One region of the Blautia sp. OM06-15AC genome, then DNA from elsewhere that is predicted to be linked to it. Evidence: predicted binding sites of a transcription regulator. Region 1 holds the regulator's gene; the other holds the start of a gene.
What was found. Region 1 encodes NrdR, which represses ribonucleotide reductase genes. Its sites were predicted from a motif close to CACAANATNTTGTG; they were not measured.
Positions count from the first base shown of each region.

Region 2: DXB83_RS00355 (ribonucleoside triphosphate reductase) is a predicted target of NrdR. The motif match lies at 2,394-2,407, and genes of this name have one in related genera.

Region 1 covers NZ_QULD01000001.1:265,488-273,461, reverse strand. Annotated here, with positions in the region: gene DXB83_RS01445 (citrate/2-methylcitrate synthase) at 1-1,221, opposite strand, end outside; gene DXB83_RS01440 (DUF3786 domain-containing protein) at 1,352-1,987, opposite strand; gene nrdR (transcriptional regulator NrdR) at 2,002-2,454, opposite strand; gene DXB83_RS01430 (YlmC/YmxH family sporulation protein) at 2,597-2,848, shown strand; gene DXB83_RS01425 (acylphosphatase) at 2,849-3,154, opposite strand; gene DXB83_RS01420 (GNAT family N-acetyltransferase) at 3,182-4,348, opposite strand; gene DXB83_RS01415 (heavy metal translocating P-type ATPase) at 4,542-7,082, opposite strand; gene DXB83_RS01410 (SrtB-anchored collagen-binding adhesin) at 7,482-7,974, shown strand, end outside.
Region 2 covers NZ_QULD01000001.1:61,298-69,271, forward strand. Annotated here, with positions in the region: gene DXB83_RS00345 (tetratricopeptide repeat protein) at 1-1,019, shown strand, start outside; gene hflX (GTPase HflX) at 1,038-2,273, shown strand; gene DXB83_RS00355 (ribonucleoside triphosphate reductase) at 2,521-4,932, shown strand; gene DXB83_RS00360 (O-acetylhomoserine aminocarboxypropyltransferase/cysteine synthase family protein) at 5,091-6,368, shown strand; gene DXB83_RS00365 (acyl-CoA thioesterase) at 6,410-6,892, shown strand; ZMP/ZTP riboswitch at 7,026-7,106, shown strand; gene DXB83_RS00370 (IMP cyclohydrolase) at 7,185-7,898, shown strand; gene DXB83_RS00375 (phosphoribosylaminoimidazolecarboxamide formyltransferase) at 7,930-7,974, shown strand, end outside.

The DNA of each region.
Region 1 (7,974 bases):
GGTGTAGAGCTCCAGCGGAAGATCCAGCATGCTGTAAACGAAGCCGCTGTAGAAGTCGACGTTTGCGGATACACCTTTGTAAATATGGCGCTCCTCGCCGATGATCTTCGGAGCCAGTTCCTCGACCATAGCGTACAGCCGGTAATCTTTCTCTCTGTGTTTTTCTTTTGCCAGCTGCTCAACGAAGGTCTTGAAGATGCGCGCACGCGGGTCGGAAATGGAGTAAACCGCATGGCCCATACCGTAAATCAGACCTTTCTGGTCGAACGCCTCTTTGTGCAGCAGCTTTCTTAAGTAATTCGATACTTCTTCCTCATCCGTCCAGTCTTTGACGTGTGACTTCATATCGTCGAACATCCGCACAACCTTGATGTTTGCACCGCCGTGCTTCGGTCCCTTTAAGGAGCCGAGCGCCGCTGCAATTGCGGAGTACGTATCGGTTCCGGAAGAAGAAACAACATGTGTTGTAAAGGTTGAGTTGTTACCGCCGCCGTGCTCCATGTGGAGGACGAGGGCAAGATCGAGGATCTTCGCCTCCAGCGGGGTGTATTTCTGATCCGGGCGGAGCATCAGCAGAATGTTTTCTGCGGTGGAAAGCTTCTTCGACGGATTGTGGATATATAAACTTTTTCCCTTGATATAATGGTTGTACGCCTGATAGCCATAGACGGACAGCATCGGGAAAACAGAAATCAGGTTAATGCACTGGCGAAGCACATTCGGAAGGGAGGTATCATCTGCGTGGTTGTCGTACGCGTACAGGGTCAGAACGCTTCGGGACAGAGTGTTCATCATGTCCTTGGTCGGCGCTTTCATAACAACGTCACGCACAAAGTTCTTCGGCAGGGACTGCTGCTGTTTTAAAATCGTCTTAAAATGCTTAAGCTGCTCTTCATTCGGCAGATTTCCAAACAGGAGCAGATAAGCGACTTCTTCAAATCCCATACGGTTTTCACTCAAAAATCCCTGGGTCAGTTTTTCCACGTTGATGCCGCGGTAGTACAGACGTCCGTCACACGGTGTTTTGACGCCGTCAATGATATCCGAAGACACAACGTTTGAAATCTGTGTCAGTCCCGCAAGGACGCCAACGCCGTTGACATCGCGCAGTCCGCGTTTTACATCGTATTGCCCATACAGCGAAACATCCATTTTGGAGTTATCCAGACAGATGTTTGTCAGTTCCTCTATTTCCGGTGTTACTTTCATGCTAAAAGCCATATGCATTCCCCTTTCTCTTCTCTTTTTTTACTCACTTTCGCTCATTATAGCATTAAACCAAGGGATTCGTATACTGAAATTTTTATAAACATTCGAAAAATTTTCGTAAGATTTTGTCTCACAAAAGGTATCAGGCTTCTGTTTTACATGCATCGAAGGCTTGATCCAGTGCGTCCAGGAAATCTCCCATCACGTAATACAGCGTCTCAAACCGCAGATAATCGAGGACGTTTTCATCCCACATAAACTTCAGCACCGGCGGGAATTCCTCATCGGACTCCCAGAACTGGAAGACGAGCGGCAGAAACGGAAAGACATGAAAAACAAAAGCAGCGTCTCCCGGGAAATATGGTTTTCCGCCAAGGGAAACGCATGCTTTTTTCAGCTGTTCCACATGCCCGTCATACCGTGCGGCGCGGCTGTCGTGAACGCCGGACGCAATCGTGCGGCCTTTGATCGTTCCCTTTAAGGAATTGGTACGCGCATACGTGCCGGCGAGCACAATCTCCTTCTTTCCGCAGCAGAGCAGGTCGAAAATCGTCAGCGTCTCATTGAAACTGCCCTGATGTACATGAAGAAAATGGTCTTTTGATCCCTCTACAACGCCGGTATGGCGGTTCACTCTCCATTCTTCAAAAAGATACGGCACATAGAAATAATCGCCATCAAACGCAAAGCCATACTTTCCTTCGATCTCCTTCTGATCGTATGTCAGAAAACGTTCCTGCATCTGATCACGCATTTTAATATAGTTCGACACTTCCATTTTTTTGCCTCCCGCTATTTGTCGAGCATCTTTTTCAGCTCGTCCATGAACGTGTTGACGTCCTTGAACTCACGGTAAATCGACGCAAAGCGGACGTACGCCACCTGATCCAGGTCTTTTAAGTAATGCATGACCTTCTCTCCGATCACAGAGCTTGGAATCTCGCGTTCCTCGCCGTTGAAAAGCTCCGTCTCCACCTTGTTGACCATCTCGTTGATCTTCTCGGCGGACACCGGCCGTTTGTGGCAGGCGCGCAGGATACCGGTCTCGATTTTCGAGCGGTCATACTGCTCGCGGTTCATATCTTTTTTGATGACGATCAAAGGGATCGTCTCCACTTTTTCGTATGTCGTAAAGCGTCTGCCGCAGACATCGCACATCCGGCGGCGGCGGATCGCATTGCTGTCTTCAATCGGGCGTGAATCCACAACCCGGGTATTATCCTGATTACAAAATGGACATCTCATATCTTTCGTCCTCGTTTCTAAATAAGTATTTCGGAAAGTTTTCTACTTTTACAGTATACGCATTTTTCCGTGAAATTCAAGTCAACTGCAGCAACATTTTCGCATATGTTTTTCCATAGGAATCAGTAAAAAGGAGCACCGCATGCGCGTTGTAGATCTCCGCCAGAAAGAAGTTATCAATATCTGCACCTGCAAAACGCTCGGCTGTCCGATTGATGTGGAATTCAATCCAAAAACGGGACATCTTACCGGACTCGTTCTTCCGGGTCCTGTGAAATTCTGCGGCTTTTTCTGCCACGGCGAGGATTTTGTGATCCCATGGGACCGCATCTGCCAGATCGGCAACGATATCATTCTCGTCGAAATTCCGGAAAAAGAGAAAAAACAGCCCTGATCAACGGATATGAAAACCGAATTCCGATTCCAGCGGAATCTTCGTCCATTTTGCATCCGTGATTTCGATGTAGCTGGAGGTGCGGATCCTTTTGATCATCTCCGTGATCGTCTCCTCATCACCCTGCACCTCCATCTCCACCGTCTCATCCCAGCAGTTTCTCACCCAGCCTGTCAGCCCGAGCTGGTAGGCAGCATAATACGCCCGGTAACGGAACCCCACGCCCTGCACCTGGCCGTAGAAAATCACATGGTACCGGATTTCTTCTTTTTCGTCTCTTCTGTCTCGTTTCGCTGTCTCGTTCATATTTCTCTGCCTCCCAACAGTCATTGCCTAAAATTCGTCTGCCGTCGCACAGTACAGCGGAAGCGGGAACCAGTCGGATGGAATGTTCTTCCAGATTTCAGATGGAACCTTGCTTCCCTTACTTGCCAGCGGTGAAAGAAGCAGTTCCTGCGCCTGCTCCCGGTTGAGTACATCTGCCCCCGGATGGGCTTCCCGTGTCACGGTCACAGTTCCATCTTTTACCGTCACGGTCAGCGGCTGTCCCTCCAGTACGGCAGACCACGTTCCATCGCTGATGCCCATCGTCTCTGCTTTCATGGTCAGCATTGCCTCGATGACGTCTGCAAATTGGAAAATACGGTACATCGCGGAACCGCAGCGCTCTTTTGTGAAGCTTTCGCAGACTTCCGATAACGCTGCTGCTTTTCCGGTCTCATACACCGGAATGGAAATGAAAAGAGAGTCAAGCGCATTTTCTTTTAAATAAGCGGCAAGTGCAGGAACGAAATCCTGTTCCTCCAACACTTCTGCTTCCACAACCTGGTTTCCGCCGCAAAGTGCCAGATATCCGATCCGCTCACCGTTTTTCCAGATTGCAATTGCCTGCTCGCCGAACGTTTTCAGGCAGGCTTTCACATCCTCTCTTACCACGTAAAGCGGTTTTTCCTCATTCAGCTTCTTTGCAAAGGCTGCCGCCTCTTCGTCCGCTTCGCCGTTTTCCGGAAACAGCGGCGCAAAGGTGTAAGCGGAGAGTTCCCCGTTTTTCCAGGTATGGCGCACATTTGCCACATCCAGGTAAAACGTGTATTTTTCACTTCCCGGCGTAAAGCCAAAGTAGGCATACCGCTGTCTCTGGCCGTCCAGTGCCAGAAGATCACACGTTCCTTCCAGATCCGTAATCCAGTCGCCAAGAAGACGCTTCATGTGGCCTTCGCCCCTTGCCTTTGGATGCACGGAAACGCTTCCCACATATCCTGCGCGGAGCAGCTTACCCCCTGCTGCCATTTGCTGCGGAAGCACCGCAATCTCGGCCCGGAGTCTGCCGTTTTCCGCAACAGCGACGCGGTGGATCCGTGCCATTTCCGGTCCTGCCTGATAAACCCTTGGAATTAACTGCTCAAAGTCGTGCGGACGGTGTGCCGTGCTGAACACGTAGTTTGCAAGTTCGATGCAGTCCTCCCACTCTTCCGGCTTTGCAAGTCTGTACTCTGTCATAATGTAAAAACCTCCTGATCCTAAAAACCCTTTTGTTTTTGCTCTTCTTTTTCTCTATCCTAACGGATTTTTGTCCTTTTGTCACGAAAATTCCGAACAAATTGCAATATTTTTGCTATATCTGGTAAAAAAAAGAAACGCGCCCGGAAATTTTCATTCCAGGCGCGTTTCCCTTTTCTCAACGTTTCCTGTTTTACTGGATTCCTTTTACGGTGTAATCCTGTGCCTCTACGGCTGTTTTCAGCACATCGTCTGATACAGGAGCTGTCAGTGTTACAACGGCTGTTCCTTTTTCATGGCTTACTTCTGCGGATGCAACACCCTCGATTGCCTCAAGTGTTTTCTTCACTCTTGCCTCGCAGTGGCCGCACATCATGCCCTCGATTGTCATGGTTTTTACCATTCCCTGTTCTGTTGTCATGTTCAGATCCTCCTTTAGAATTTCGTTTTTGATTCTTTTATCTTTTGACGCGTCGTGCATCCGAAACAGATTCAGACGCAGGGCGTTTGTCACAACGCAGAAGCTCGAAAGGCTCATCGCCGCCGCACCGAACATCGGGTTCAGCTTCCAGCCGAACAGCGGGATCCATACGCCCGCAGCCAGCGGAATACCGATGATATTGTAAATGAAGGCCCAGAACAAATTCTCGTGAATGTTCCTGAGGGTCGCACGGCTTAAGCGGATCGCTGCCGGTACATCGGAGAGGCGGCTCTTCATCAGGACAACGTCTGCCGCATCGATCGCGATATCGGTTCCTGCTCCGATGGCAATACCGATATCCGCACTGGTCAGAGCCGGTGCATCGTTGATGCCGTCTCCTACCATCGCTACTTTTCCTTTTTCTTTCAGGCGGCTGATGACCGCTTCTTTTCCATCCGGCAGAACGCCTGCGATGACTTCGTCCACACCTGCCTCAGCGCCGATGGCACGCGCGGTGCGCTCATTGTCTCCGGTCAGCATCACGACACGGATTCCCATATTCTGCAGCTCTTTCACCGCACGCGGGCTGTCCTCTTTGATGACATCCGCAACCGCGATCATACCGAGCATCTTTCCGTCTTCACTGAAGAACAGCGGTGTCTTTCCTTCTTCGGAAAGTTTTGCTGCCTGCTCTTCCATCTGTTTCGAGAGAACCGCTTTTTTCGTAATCAGTGCGCGGTTGCCTCCGCAGAGCTCTTTTCCGTTCCGTTTTGCCACAAGGCCGTTTCCAGGAAGCGCAGAGAAATCACTGACTTCTTCGCGGGCCAGGCCTTTTTCCTCTGCAAGTGCAAGAATCGCACGGGCCAGCGGATGCTCACTTTTCTGCTCCAGTGCAAAGGCACCTTTTAAAAGCTCCTCCTCACTTACACCGTCCGCCGGGACAAGATCGGTTACCTGCGGCTCTCCGCTTGTGATGGTTCCAGTCTTATCGAGTGCAACGATCTGTGTTTTTCCTGTCTCCTCGAGAGAAACTGCGGTTTTGAACATCGTTCCGTGTTTTGCTCCCATTCCGTTTCCGACCATGATCGCAACCGGTGTTGCAAGGCCGAGCGCACACGGGCAGCTGATAACGAGAACGGAAATACCTCTTGCAAGAGCAAAGCTGACGCTCTCTCCTGCAAACAGCCAGATCACAATCGTAGCAAGTGCAATGCAGATAACGGCCGGCACAAAAATACCGGAAACTTTATCGGCCACTTTGGCGATCGGCGCTTTTGTCGCTGCCGCATCGCTGACCATCTGAATGATCTGGGAGAGTGTTGTGTCTTCTCCGACTCTCGTCGCCTCACAGGTCAGGAAACCGGACTGGTTTAAGGTCGCCGCCGATACGCGGTCGCCGGCCTCTTTATCCACCGGAATACTCTCGCCAGTCAGCGCGGATTCGTTGACGGCACTCGTTCCCTCCAGGACAACGCCGTCCACCGGAATATTTTCGCCCGGGCGGACGATGAAATGATCGCCCTTTTTCACCTGATCAATGCCGACTTCCACTTCTTTTCCGTCTCTTAAGAGAACGGCGGTCTTCGGAGCCAGCTTCATCAGACTCTTTAACGCATCGGTCGTTTTTCCTTTGGAAATCGACTCCAGCATTTTTCCGACGGTAATCAGGGTCAGAATCATGGCTGCGGACTCGAAGTAAAATTCATGCATATAGCTCATGACTGCATCCATGTCCCCCTGTACCTGCGCTCCCGTCATGGCAAACAGGGCGTAGACGCTGTATACAAACGATGCGGTAGAACCAAGCGCTACCAGCGTGTCCATGTTCGGTGCTTTATGCCAGAGACTCTTGAAACCGCTGATAAAGAATTTCTGGTTGATGACCATGACCGCAATGGTAAGCAGGAGCTGTACCAGTCCCATTGCGATGTGATTTCCTTCAAAGAATTTCGGCAGCGGCCATCCCCACATCATATGGCCCATGGAGAAATACATGAGCGGAATCAAAAGAAGAACGGAGCTCAACAGACGGCGTTTCATGACCGGTGTTTCCTTGTCTTTCAGCATCTCTTCGTATTCTGCTGTGGAAGCCGACTGTGATGTGCTTCCCTTCTCGCCTTTTTTCGACGCACCGTAGCCTGCATTTTCCACGGCGGCAATAATCTCTGCCGGGGAGGCCGTTCCCTCCACGCCCATGGAATTTGTCAGAAGGCTGACTGCGCAGGATGTGACACCGGGTACCTTTGACACGGCTTTTTCGACACGGGTCTGGCAGGCGGCGCAGCTCATGCCGGTTACATTGTACTGTTCCATCGTATGTCTTCCTTTCTGTAGTTCTGGATTTTCTATTTCATATACCCTAATGGGGTATCTTGTTTTCTTCTACACTATATACCCTGTCCGGGTATTTTGCAAGTGTTTATAATAAAAACGCATTAAAAATCTGATTATCCGCTAAAACACAGTATCTATCAGCATTTTCAAGGAAACAAACACATCAATTTACTACTTATTTACTACCATTGAATGAGCCTTGATACGCAAGTTTTCCTAGATATGCAAAGATATGGTACAGCACATCAGTATTGAAACAAGAAAAAATTGAATAACTCATAGACTATGGAACGCCTAAAATGACGTTCCTTTTCTATTTCCAGCCGTTCTTATTGGACGGCTATTTTATTACCCAAAATGAAAGGAACATTTAGACTTATGAAAGAAATATTAAAACGATTATGTACTGGCGTACTTGCTCTTGCGACTGTCGTTACTGCTTTACCGAGTACACCCGTTCATGCGTCGGAAACACAGTATTGGACGGAGTCTGTCGAACGTGTCGGTATCGTAGAACGTGTTAATAATGATGGCTCTATTACTGAAACCTTTAATGAGGGACATTTGACCGTTGAGGGCAAGGACGCTTATTGTATTGACATCAATACAGCATTCAAAAACGGTTATAAAACCAGAGCTGACGCAAGCACCCGTATGAGTACCGACCAAATAAGCGATGTTGCCTTATCTATCGAATATGTGAAACAGTACACAGACAGCCATAGCGGAATAAGCAACAATCACGCTTACCTTTTAAGACAGCTTGTAGTCTGGCAGAGATTGAGCGTACATCTAGGCTGGCAATGTGATAACGTGCGAGCTTCTTATGATGAAATTCCAAAGGCAACGCAGGACGAAGTTTTCGCTGGTG
Region 2 (7,974 bases), 200 kb from region 1:
TAATCTTTTTTCTGGCGGCGGCAATGGTGCTTGGCGGCTGTGAAAATAAAAATTCAAAGCTTTATAAAAAGGGCATCGAGGCGCTCGAACAGAAGGACTACGTAACGTCGATTGCGATGCTGGAGGGAGCCGTAAAGGCAGGCGACCGACTGGCGGAGAGCTACCGGTCGCTCGGCATCGCTTATCTGAAAAGCCAGGAGTATGACAAGGCAAAAGAGGCTTTCAAGAGCAGTCTTTCGAGCATGAAGCACAAAGACGCGGAGTTTTCGCGCGATGTCATGTATTACGAGGCGGAAACCTGCGTACAGGCCGGAGATCTGGATGGAGCCATTGAGATCTGCACCAATATTCAGGAAGAAAAGGCCGATGCCGATGCGCTGTTCCTTAGGGGACGCGCGTACTTCCTGCAGAAGAATTACGAGCAGGCGAAGGTGGATTTTGATGCGGCAGTGGAGACGAAGGAGAGCTATCAGCTCTGCCTTGACATTTACGAGCTGTATCAGGAGAGCAGCATGAAGGCGGACGGAGACCGTTACCTCGAAGCGGCAGTGAAGATTGAGCCGAAAACGACCGAGGATTATTATAACATCGGCTGCGCATACTACTATCTGGAGGAGCAGGACGAGGCGGTCAAAGCGTTCTCGAAGGCAATGAAGGACGGCAGCAGCGCGGCGATGGAAATGCTCGGCGAGGTTTACCTTTCCAATGGTCAGAACGACGAGGCGAAAGCACTGTTTTCTTCGTATCTTTCGACAGATGGCTTTGCGGCGGCAGCAAACAACGGGCTGGCGCTCTGCGCACTTGCGGAAAACGACACGGACAGTGCACTCTCGTATATCGAGGAAGGACTCAAAACGGCAGAGGATTCCGACCGGGAAAATCTGCTGTTCAACCAGATTGTATCCTATGAAAAACGGGCGGATTTTGATACCGCGAAGTCGCTGATGGCGGATTTTCTGGCAGCATACCCGGAAAACACCGCGGCGCAGCGGGAAAATACGTTTCTCCAGAACCGATAACAGACGGAGGAAGTTGGATTGTTTGATTTAAGAGAAGAACAGGAGCGCGTGATTCTGGTCGGCGTACAGGAAAACGGCGGCGCAAACGCAGAAGAATCGCTCGACGAGCTGGCGGAACTGGCCAGCACCGCCGGTGCGAAGGTGGAGGGCCGCCTGGTGCAGGTGCGGGAGGCCATTCATCCGGGAACGTACATCGGAAAAGGAAAATTAGAGGAATTGAAAATTCTGGTGCGCGCCTGCGATGCGACGGGCATCATCTGCGACGATGAGCTCTCCTCGATCCAGTTAAAAGGGCTGGAGGAAGCACTGGAATGCAAGATCATGGACCGTACGCTTTTGATCCTGGATATCTTTGCGGCGCGCGCCGTGAGCAGCGAGGGTAAAATCCAGGTTGAGCTGGCCCAGTTAAAGTACCGTGCGTCCCGACTTTCCGGCCTTGGCACATCGCTTTCCCGTCTCGGCGGCGGAATCGGTACGAGAGGACCGGGAGAGAAAAAGCTGGAAACCGACCGGCGCCTGATCCGCACGCGTATTACGCAGTTAAAACGTGAGCTTGAGGAAGTACGCCAGCACAGAGAGCTCCTTCGTGAAGGCAGAAAACGTTCCAAAATCCCGGTAGCGGCGCTCGTAGGCTATACGTCAGCGGGAAAGAGCAGTCTTTTAAATGCACTGACAGGATCGGAAATTCTGGCAGATGCAATGCTGTTTTCCACGCTGGATACGACGACGCGGTCACTGACCCTTCCGGATGGACAGGAAATCCTGCTGACCGATACGGTTGGATTTATCAATAAGCTGCCACATCATCTGATCGATGCATTCCGCAGTACGCTGGAGGAAGCACGGTATGCCGACTATATTCTCCACGTTGTGGATACGTCAAATCCGCAGATGGAGCTGCAGATGCAGGTCGTGTACGATACGCTGCGGGAACTGAAAGTTGAGGACAAAAAGATCGTCACCCTGCTGAACAAGCAGGATAAGCTTCTCGCCCCGATGGTTGTAAAAGATTTCCGGGCAGACGCGAGCCTTGCGGTCTCTGCCAAAACAGGACAGGGACTCGAAGACCTCAAAAATTTACTCTCCTCGTGGATGATGGAGGGAAAAATCTATATCGAGCGCCTCTATCCGTACGATAAGGCGGGAACGATTTCACTGATCCGCGGATACGGAATTCTGCTCGAAGAAGAATATCTGCCGGAAGGCATCCGCGTAAAAGCCTATGTACCGAAGGATATCTATCCGAGGGTATAGAGGTATGGCAAGCGGGCTTAAAAACGGCAGTACATCCCTTTAAGCGCCGTACAGCGCCGAAAAATGGAAGGGACAGAATACAAGTAAAAGTACCATATCTAGTGATGTTAGAAAATTTCACACTAGATATGGTACTTTTTACTATTGACGGGAGAAACATGCTCTGCTATCATATGGTTCAGACACTGCAAAGAGTGGAACCTTAAAAAGGCCTTGCAGAAACGGTTGAATTAACAGGAGGGATTCCATGTTTCAGGTAGAAAAGAGAGACGGAACGATTGCAGAGTTCCAGATGAAAAAGATTACCGATGCGATTGGAAAAGCATTCGGCGCAAAAGATATGCAGTTCAGCGATGACATGCTTCAGATGCTGGCACTGCGCGTAACAGCGGACTTTCAGTCCAAGATCAAAGACGGAAAAATTTCAGTGGAGGCAATTCAGGACAGCGTGGAGAACGTGCTGATCCAGTGCGGCTACGCAGAAGTGGCAAAAGCTTACATTCTGTACCGCAAGCAGAGGGAAAAAATCCGCAACATGAAATCGACGATCGTAGACTACAAAGAGATCGTGGACAGCTACGTAAAAGTAGAGGACTGGCGTGTCAAAGAGAATTCGACCGTAACGTATTCTGTCGGCGGTCTGATCTTAAGCAATTCCGGCGCGATCACAGCCAACTACTGGTTATCAGAGATTTATGATGACGAGATCGCCGAGGCACACCGCAACGCGGATATTCACATCCACGACCTGTCGATGCTGACCGGCTACTGTGCAGGATGGTCGTTAAAACAGCTCATCAAAGAAGGACTTGGCGGCATCAACGGAAAGATTACTTCTTCTCCGGCAAGACATCTTTCGGTTCTGTGCAACCAGATGGTCAACTTCCTCGGCATTATGCAGAACGAGTGGGCAGGTGCGCAGGCATTTTCTTCATTTGATACGTATCTGGCGCCGTTCGTCAAAGTGGACAACTTAAGCTACGGCGAAGTGAAGAAGTGCATCGAGGCGTTTATCTACGGCGTCAACACACCGAGCCGCTGGGGAAGCCAGGCACCGTTCTCCAACATCACACTCGACTGGACCGTACCGGATGACCTCGCGGAGCTTCCGGCGATCGTCGGCGGTAAGGAGATGGACTTCAAGTACAAAGACTGTAAAAAAGAGATGGATATGGTCAACAAAGCGTTCATCGAGACGATGATCGAGGGAGATGCCAACGGAAGAGGCTTCCAGTACCCGATCCCGACCTACTCCATCACATCCGATTTTGACTGGTCCGATACGGAGAATAACCGTCTGCTGTTCGAAATGACTGCAAAATACGGTACCCCGTACTTCTCCAACTACATCAACAGCGATATGAAACCAAGCGACGTGCGCTCCATGTGCTGCCGTCTCCGCCTGGATCTGCGTGAGCTTCGAAAGAAAACCGGCGGATTCTTCGGTTCCGGCGAGAGCACCGGATCGGTCGGCGTTGTCACCATCAATATGCCGCGTATCGCATATCAGTCCAAAGATGAGAAAGAGTTCTACCGCCGTCTCGATCATATGATGGATATTGCCGCACGTTCGTTAAAGACGAAACGTGAGGTCATTACCCGCCTCCTGGACGAGGGACTGTATCCATATACGAAACGGTACCTTGGAACGTTTGAGAACCACTTCTCAACCATCGGTCTGATCGGTATGAACGAGGCCGGCTTAAATGCCGCATGGCTCGGAAAGGGTCTGGAGGATCCGAAGACACAGCAGTTTACGAAAGAAGTTCTGAACCATATGAGAGAGCGTCTTTCTGATTACCAGGAGGAGTACGGCGATCTGTACAACCTTGAGGCAACTCCGGCGGAGTCGACCGCATACCGTCTGGCAAAACACGACCGTGCAAAATGGCCGGATATCAAGACCGCAGGCCATGAGGGAGATACCCCGTACTACACCAACAGCTCCCATCTGCCGGTGGACTATACCGAGGATATTTTCTCTGCGCTTGATATTCAGGATGATCTGCAGACGCTGTACACCTCGGGAACTGTATTCCATGCGTTCCTTGGCGAAAAACTGCCGGACTGGAAAGCAGCAGCTTCCCTTGTGCGGAAGATTGCAGAGAACTACAAACTGCCGTACTACACGCTGTCCCCGACGTATTCTGTTTGTGCGAACGACGGCTATCTCGCCGGCGAGCACTTTACATGTCCGATCTGTGGAAAAGAGGCAGAGGTTTACAGCCGTATCACGGGATATTACCGTCCGGTCAAGAACTGGAACGACGGAAAACGCCAGGAGTACAAGAACAGAACTGTATATGATATCATCCACTCCAAATCGCCGGAGCAGAAAATGAAATCGTACGGCGCAGCAGAGAAACTGGCAGAGCAGGCCGCTGGAAAAGAAGAGCCGAAAGCCGCTGCAGCAGCAGATAAAATCGAGGAAGACGGCATGTACCTGTTCACGACAAGCACCTGCCCGAACTGCAAAATGGCAAAAGAAATGCTCGCCGAGGAGCAGTATGAGGTGATCGACGCAGAGCGTCACCCGGATCTTGCCGCACAGTACGGCATCATGCAGGCACCGACTCTTCTCGTTGTGGAGGACGGCCAGGCGCAGAAGATTGTGAATGCTTCCAATATCCAGAAATATGTGGATGAATATCTCTCCTAAATCTGTGCGCATATAGTTGCAGGAAAGAACAAACAGAGTTATAATAGGAAAAAGTGATACCCTCGCCCGGGCATCCCGGGTGGGGGTATTATTATGGCGCTGAGCACAGCAGAAATCGGCCCGGTGGACCGGTTTCACTTACAGAAGGGAGAAAAATTATGGGATACAGCCAGGACACAATCTGTGTACAGGGAGGATGGCAGCCGAAAAACGGTGAGCCGCGTGTACTTCCGATTTACCAGAGCACAACATTCAAATATGCAACCAGCGAGGAAATGGGAAAACTGTTCGATCTGGAGGAGGAGGGATATTTCTATTCCCGTCTGCAGAACCCGACGAACGACGTCGTAGCACAGAAAATCTGCGATCTGGAGGGCGGCGTGGCAGCCATGCTCACATCTTCCGGCCAGGCGGCAACGATGCTTGCTGTTACCAACATCTGTGAGGCAGGCGACCACGTTGTCTGCGCGGCAAAGGTTTACGGAGGAACCTCCAACCTGCTCGCCGTTACCTTAAAACGATTCGGCATCGAGACTACCCTCGTGGACCAGGATGCGCCGGCAGAGGAGCTGGAAAAAGCATTCCAGCCGAACACCAAAGCTGTCTTTGCCGAGACGATTTCCAACCCGGCAGGTGTTGTACTTGACATTGACAAGTTTGTTAAACTTGCACATGAGCACGGCGTTCCGATGATCTGCGACAACACCTTTGCAACCCCGATCAACTGCCGTCCGTTCGAGTTCGGTGTAGATATTGTCACCCATTCCACCACAAAATACATGGACGGCCATGCAATGGCGCTCGGCGGAGCGATTGTCGATTCCGGAAACTTCGACTGGGATGCGCATGCAGACAAATTCCCGGGCCTTACTACACCGGACGAATCGTACCACGGCGTGATTTATACGCAGAAATTCGGTAAAAAAGCGTATATCACAAAAGCAACCGCACAGCTGATGCGTGATATGGGAGCGTGCCAGTCCCCGCAGAATGCATTCCTGACGAATGTCGGTCTGGAGACCCTGCACCTGCGCGTGGAGCGTCACTGCAGAAATGCCGAGAAAGTGGCAGAGTTCCTGAAAAACCACCCGAAGGTAGCATGGGTTGAGTACGCAGGCCTTGCAGACAGCAAATACCATGCGCTGGCAGAAAAATACATGCCGAACGGAACCTGCGGCGTTCTCTGCTTCGGACCAAAGGGCGGAAGAGACGGCGCGATGCGCTTCACGAACGGCCTGAAAATGGTAGCAATTGTAACACACGTTGCCGATGCAAGAAGCTGCGTTCTGCACCCGGCAAGCCATACCCACCGCCAGCTGAACGATCAGCAGCTCATCGAAGCCGGTGTTCTGCCGGATCTGATCCGTCTGTCAGTCGGCATCGAGGATGTGAACGATATCATTGCAGACCTTGATCAGGCGCTTGCGAACGTATAAAGATACAAAAAACAGGATGTGAAAAGGAGCGTATTGGTAAAATGGAAGAAATGGCAAAGAAACGCGTAAAAGATTCTGAGACAGAGCAGTCGTATCTTCTGATGCACCGCCATATCAACGGCTATGGCCGTCTGTTCGGCGGCCAGCTGGTCGCGTGGATCGATGAGCTTGCCGGTCTGGTGGGACGCCGCCACTGCGGCAACGAAATCACCACCGCGTGCATCGACAATCTGAACTTCAAGCATCCTGCTTTTCTGAACGACACCGTCGTGCTGGTCGGAAGAATGACGTATGTCGGACGCACCTCAATGGAGGTGCGCGTCGACACGTACGTGGAAGAGCTTGCGACCGGCATTCGGAAAATGATCAACCGTGCCTACGTGGTGATGGTGGCCATCGACGAGAACGGCCGCGCACTTCCCGTTCCGGGGCTGATTCTGGAATCTCCGGAGCAGGAAGCTGAGTGGGAGGGCGGAAAACGCCGCTATGAACTGCGAAAAGAGCGTCACAGAGAGGGGTTCTAAGTTGACGTTTACCCGCACATTTGCAGAATCCACCGGGGCGTTTACCGGAGCTGTCTTCGTGCATTCTGAAAATTTCATTTAAAAAAAATCCCGCCGTGTCCCTTGACAGGCGGGATTTTCCATGTTAAGGTAAAGGCAGTTATACGACTGACGGAAGTGGAAATGACCACAGGGAGTATAGCGTGAGAAGAGGCCGACCGTCTGGGCAGAAGAATGCTTGGGGGAGTGGGTCTGTTTTTTTATCCAAAAACAGAAAATCCCATTCCAGCCACATTGAAAAGGAGAACAGAAGATGAAAAAAGTATCACTGGAACAGGAATTAAAAGGAAATGCATATCCAGGAAGAGGAATTGTGATCGGCAGATCCAAAGACGGCACAAAAGCCGTTGCCGGATACTTTATTATGGGCAGAAGCCAGAACAGCCGTAACCGTGTCTTTGTTGAGGAGGGTGAGGGAATCCGCACACAGGCGTTTGATCCGTCGAAGCTGGAAGATCCGAGCCTGATCATCTACGCACCGGTACGCGTTCTGGGAAATGATACGATCGTAACAAACGGAGACCAGACCGATACCGTATACGAAGGACTGGAGCAGGGAAAAACGTTTGAGGTATCCCTTAGAAGCAGAGAGTTTGAGCCGGATGCACCGAACTACACTCCTCGTATTTCCGGTGTGATGCACGTAGAGAACGGAACGTACGGCTACCAGATGTCGATCTTAAAGAGCAATAACGGCGATCCTTCCCAGTGCAACCGCTACACCTTCTCCTATGATAACTGTGTAGCAGGGGAAGGCCATTTCATCCACACCTACATGCACGACGGCAATCCGCTGCCAAGCTTTGAGGGTGAGCCAAAACTGGTCGAGATTCCGGATGACATCGATGCTTTCACCGAACTGCTCTGGAGCAGCTTAAACGAGGACAACAAGGTGTCCCTCTTCACACGCTATATCGACATTGCAACCGGCAAGTATGAGACAAGAATCGTGAATAAAAATAAATAAGAAATCGAGTGTTTTGCGAAAGGAGAAAATCATGAAAGAATTAGCGTTAAAATACGGATGCAACCCGAACCAGAAA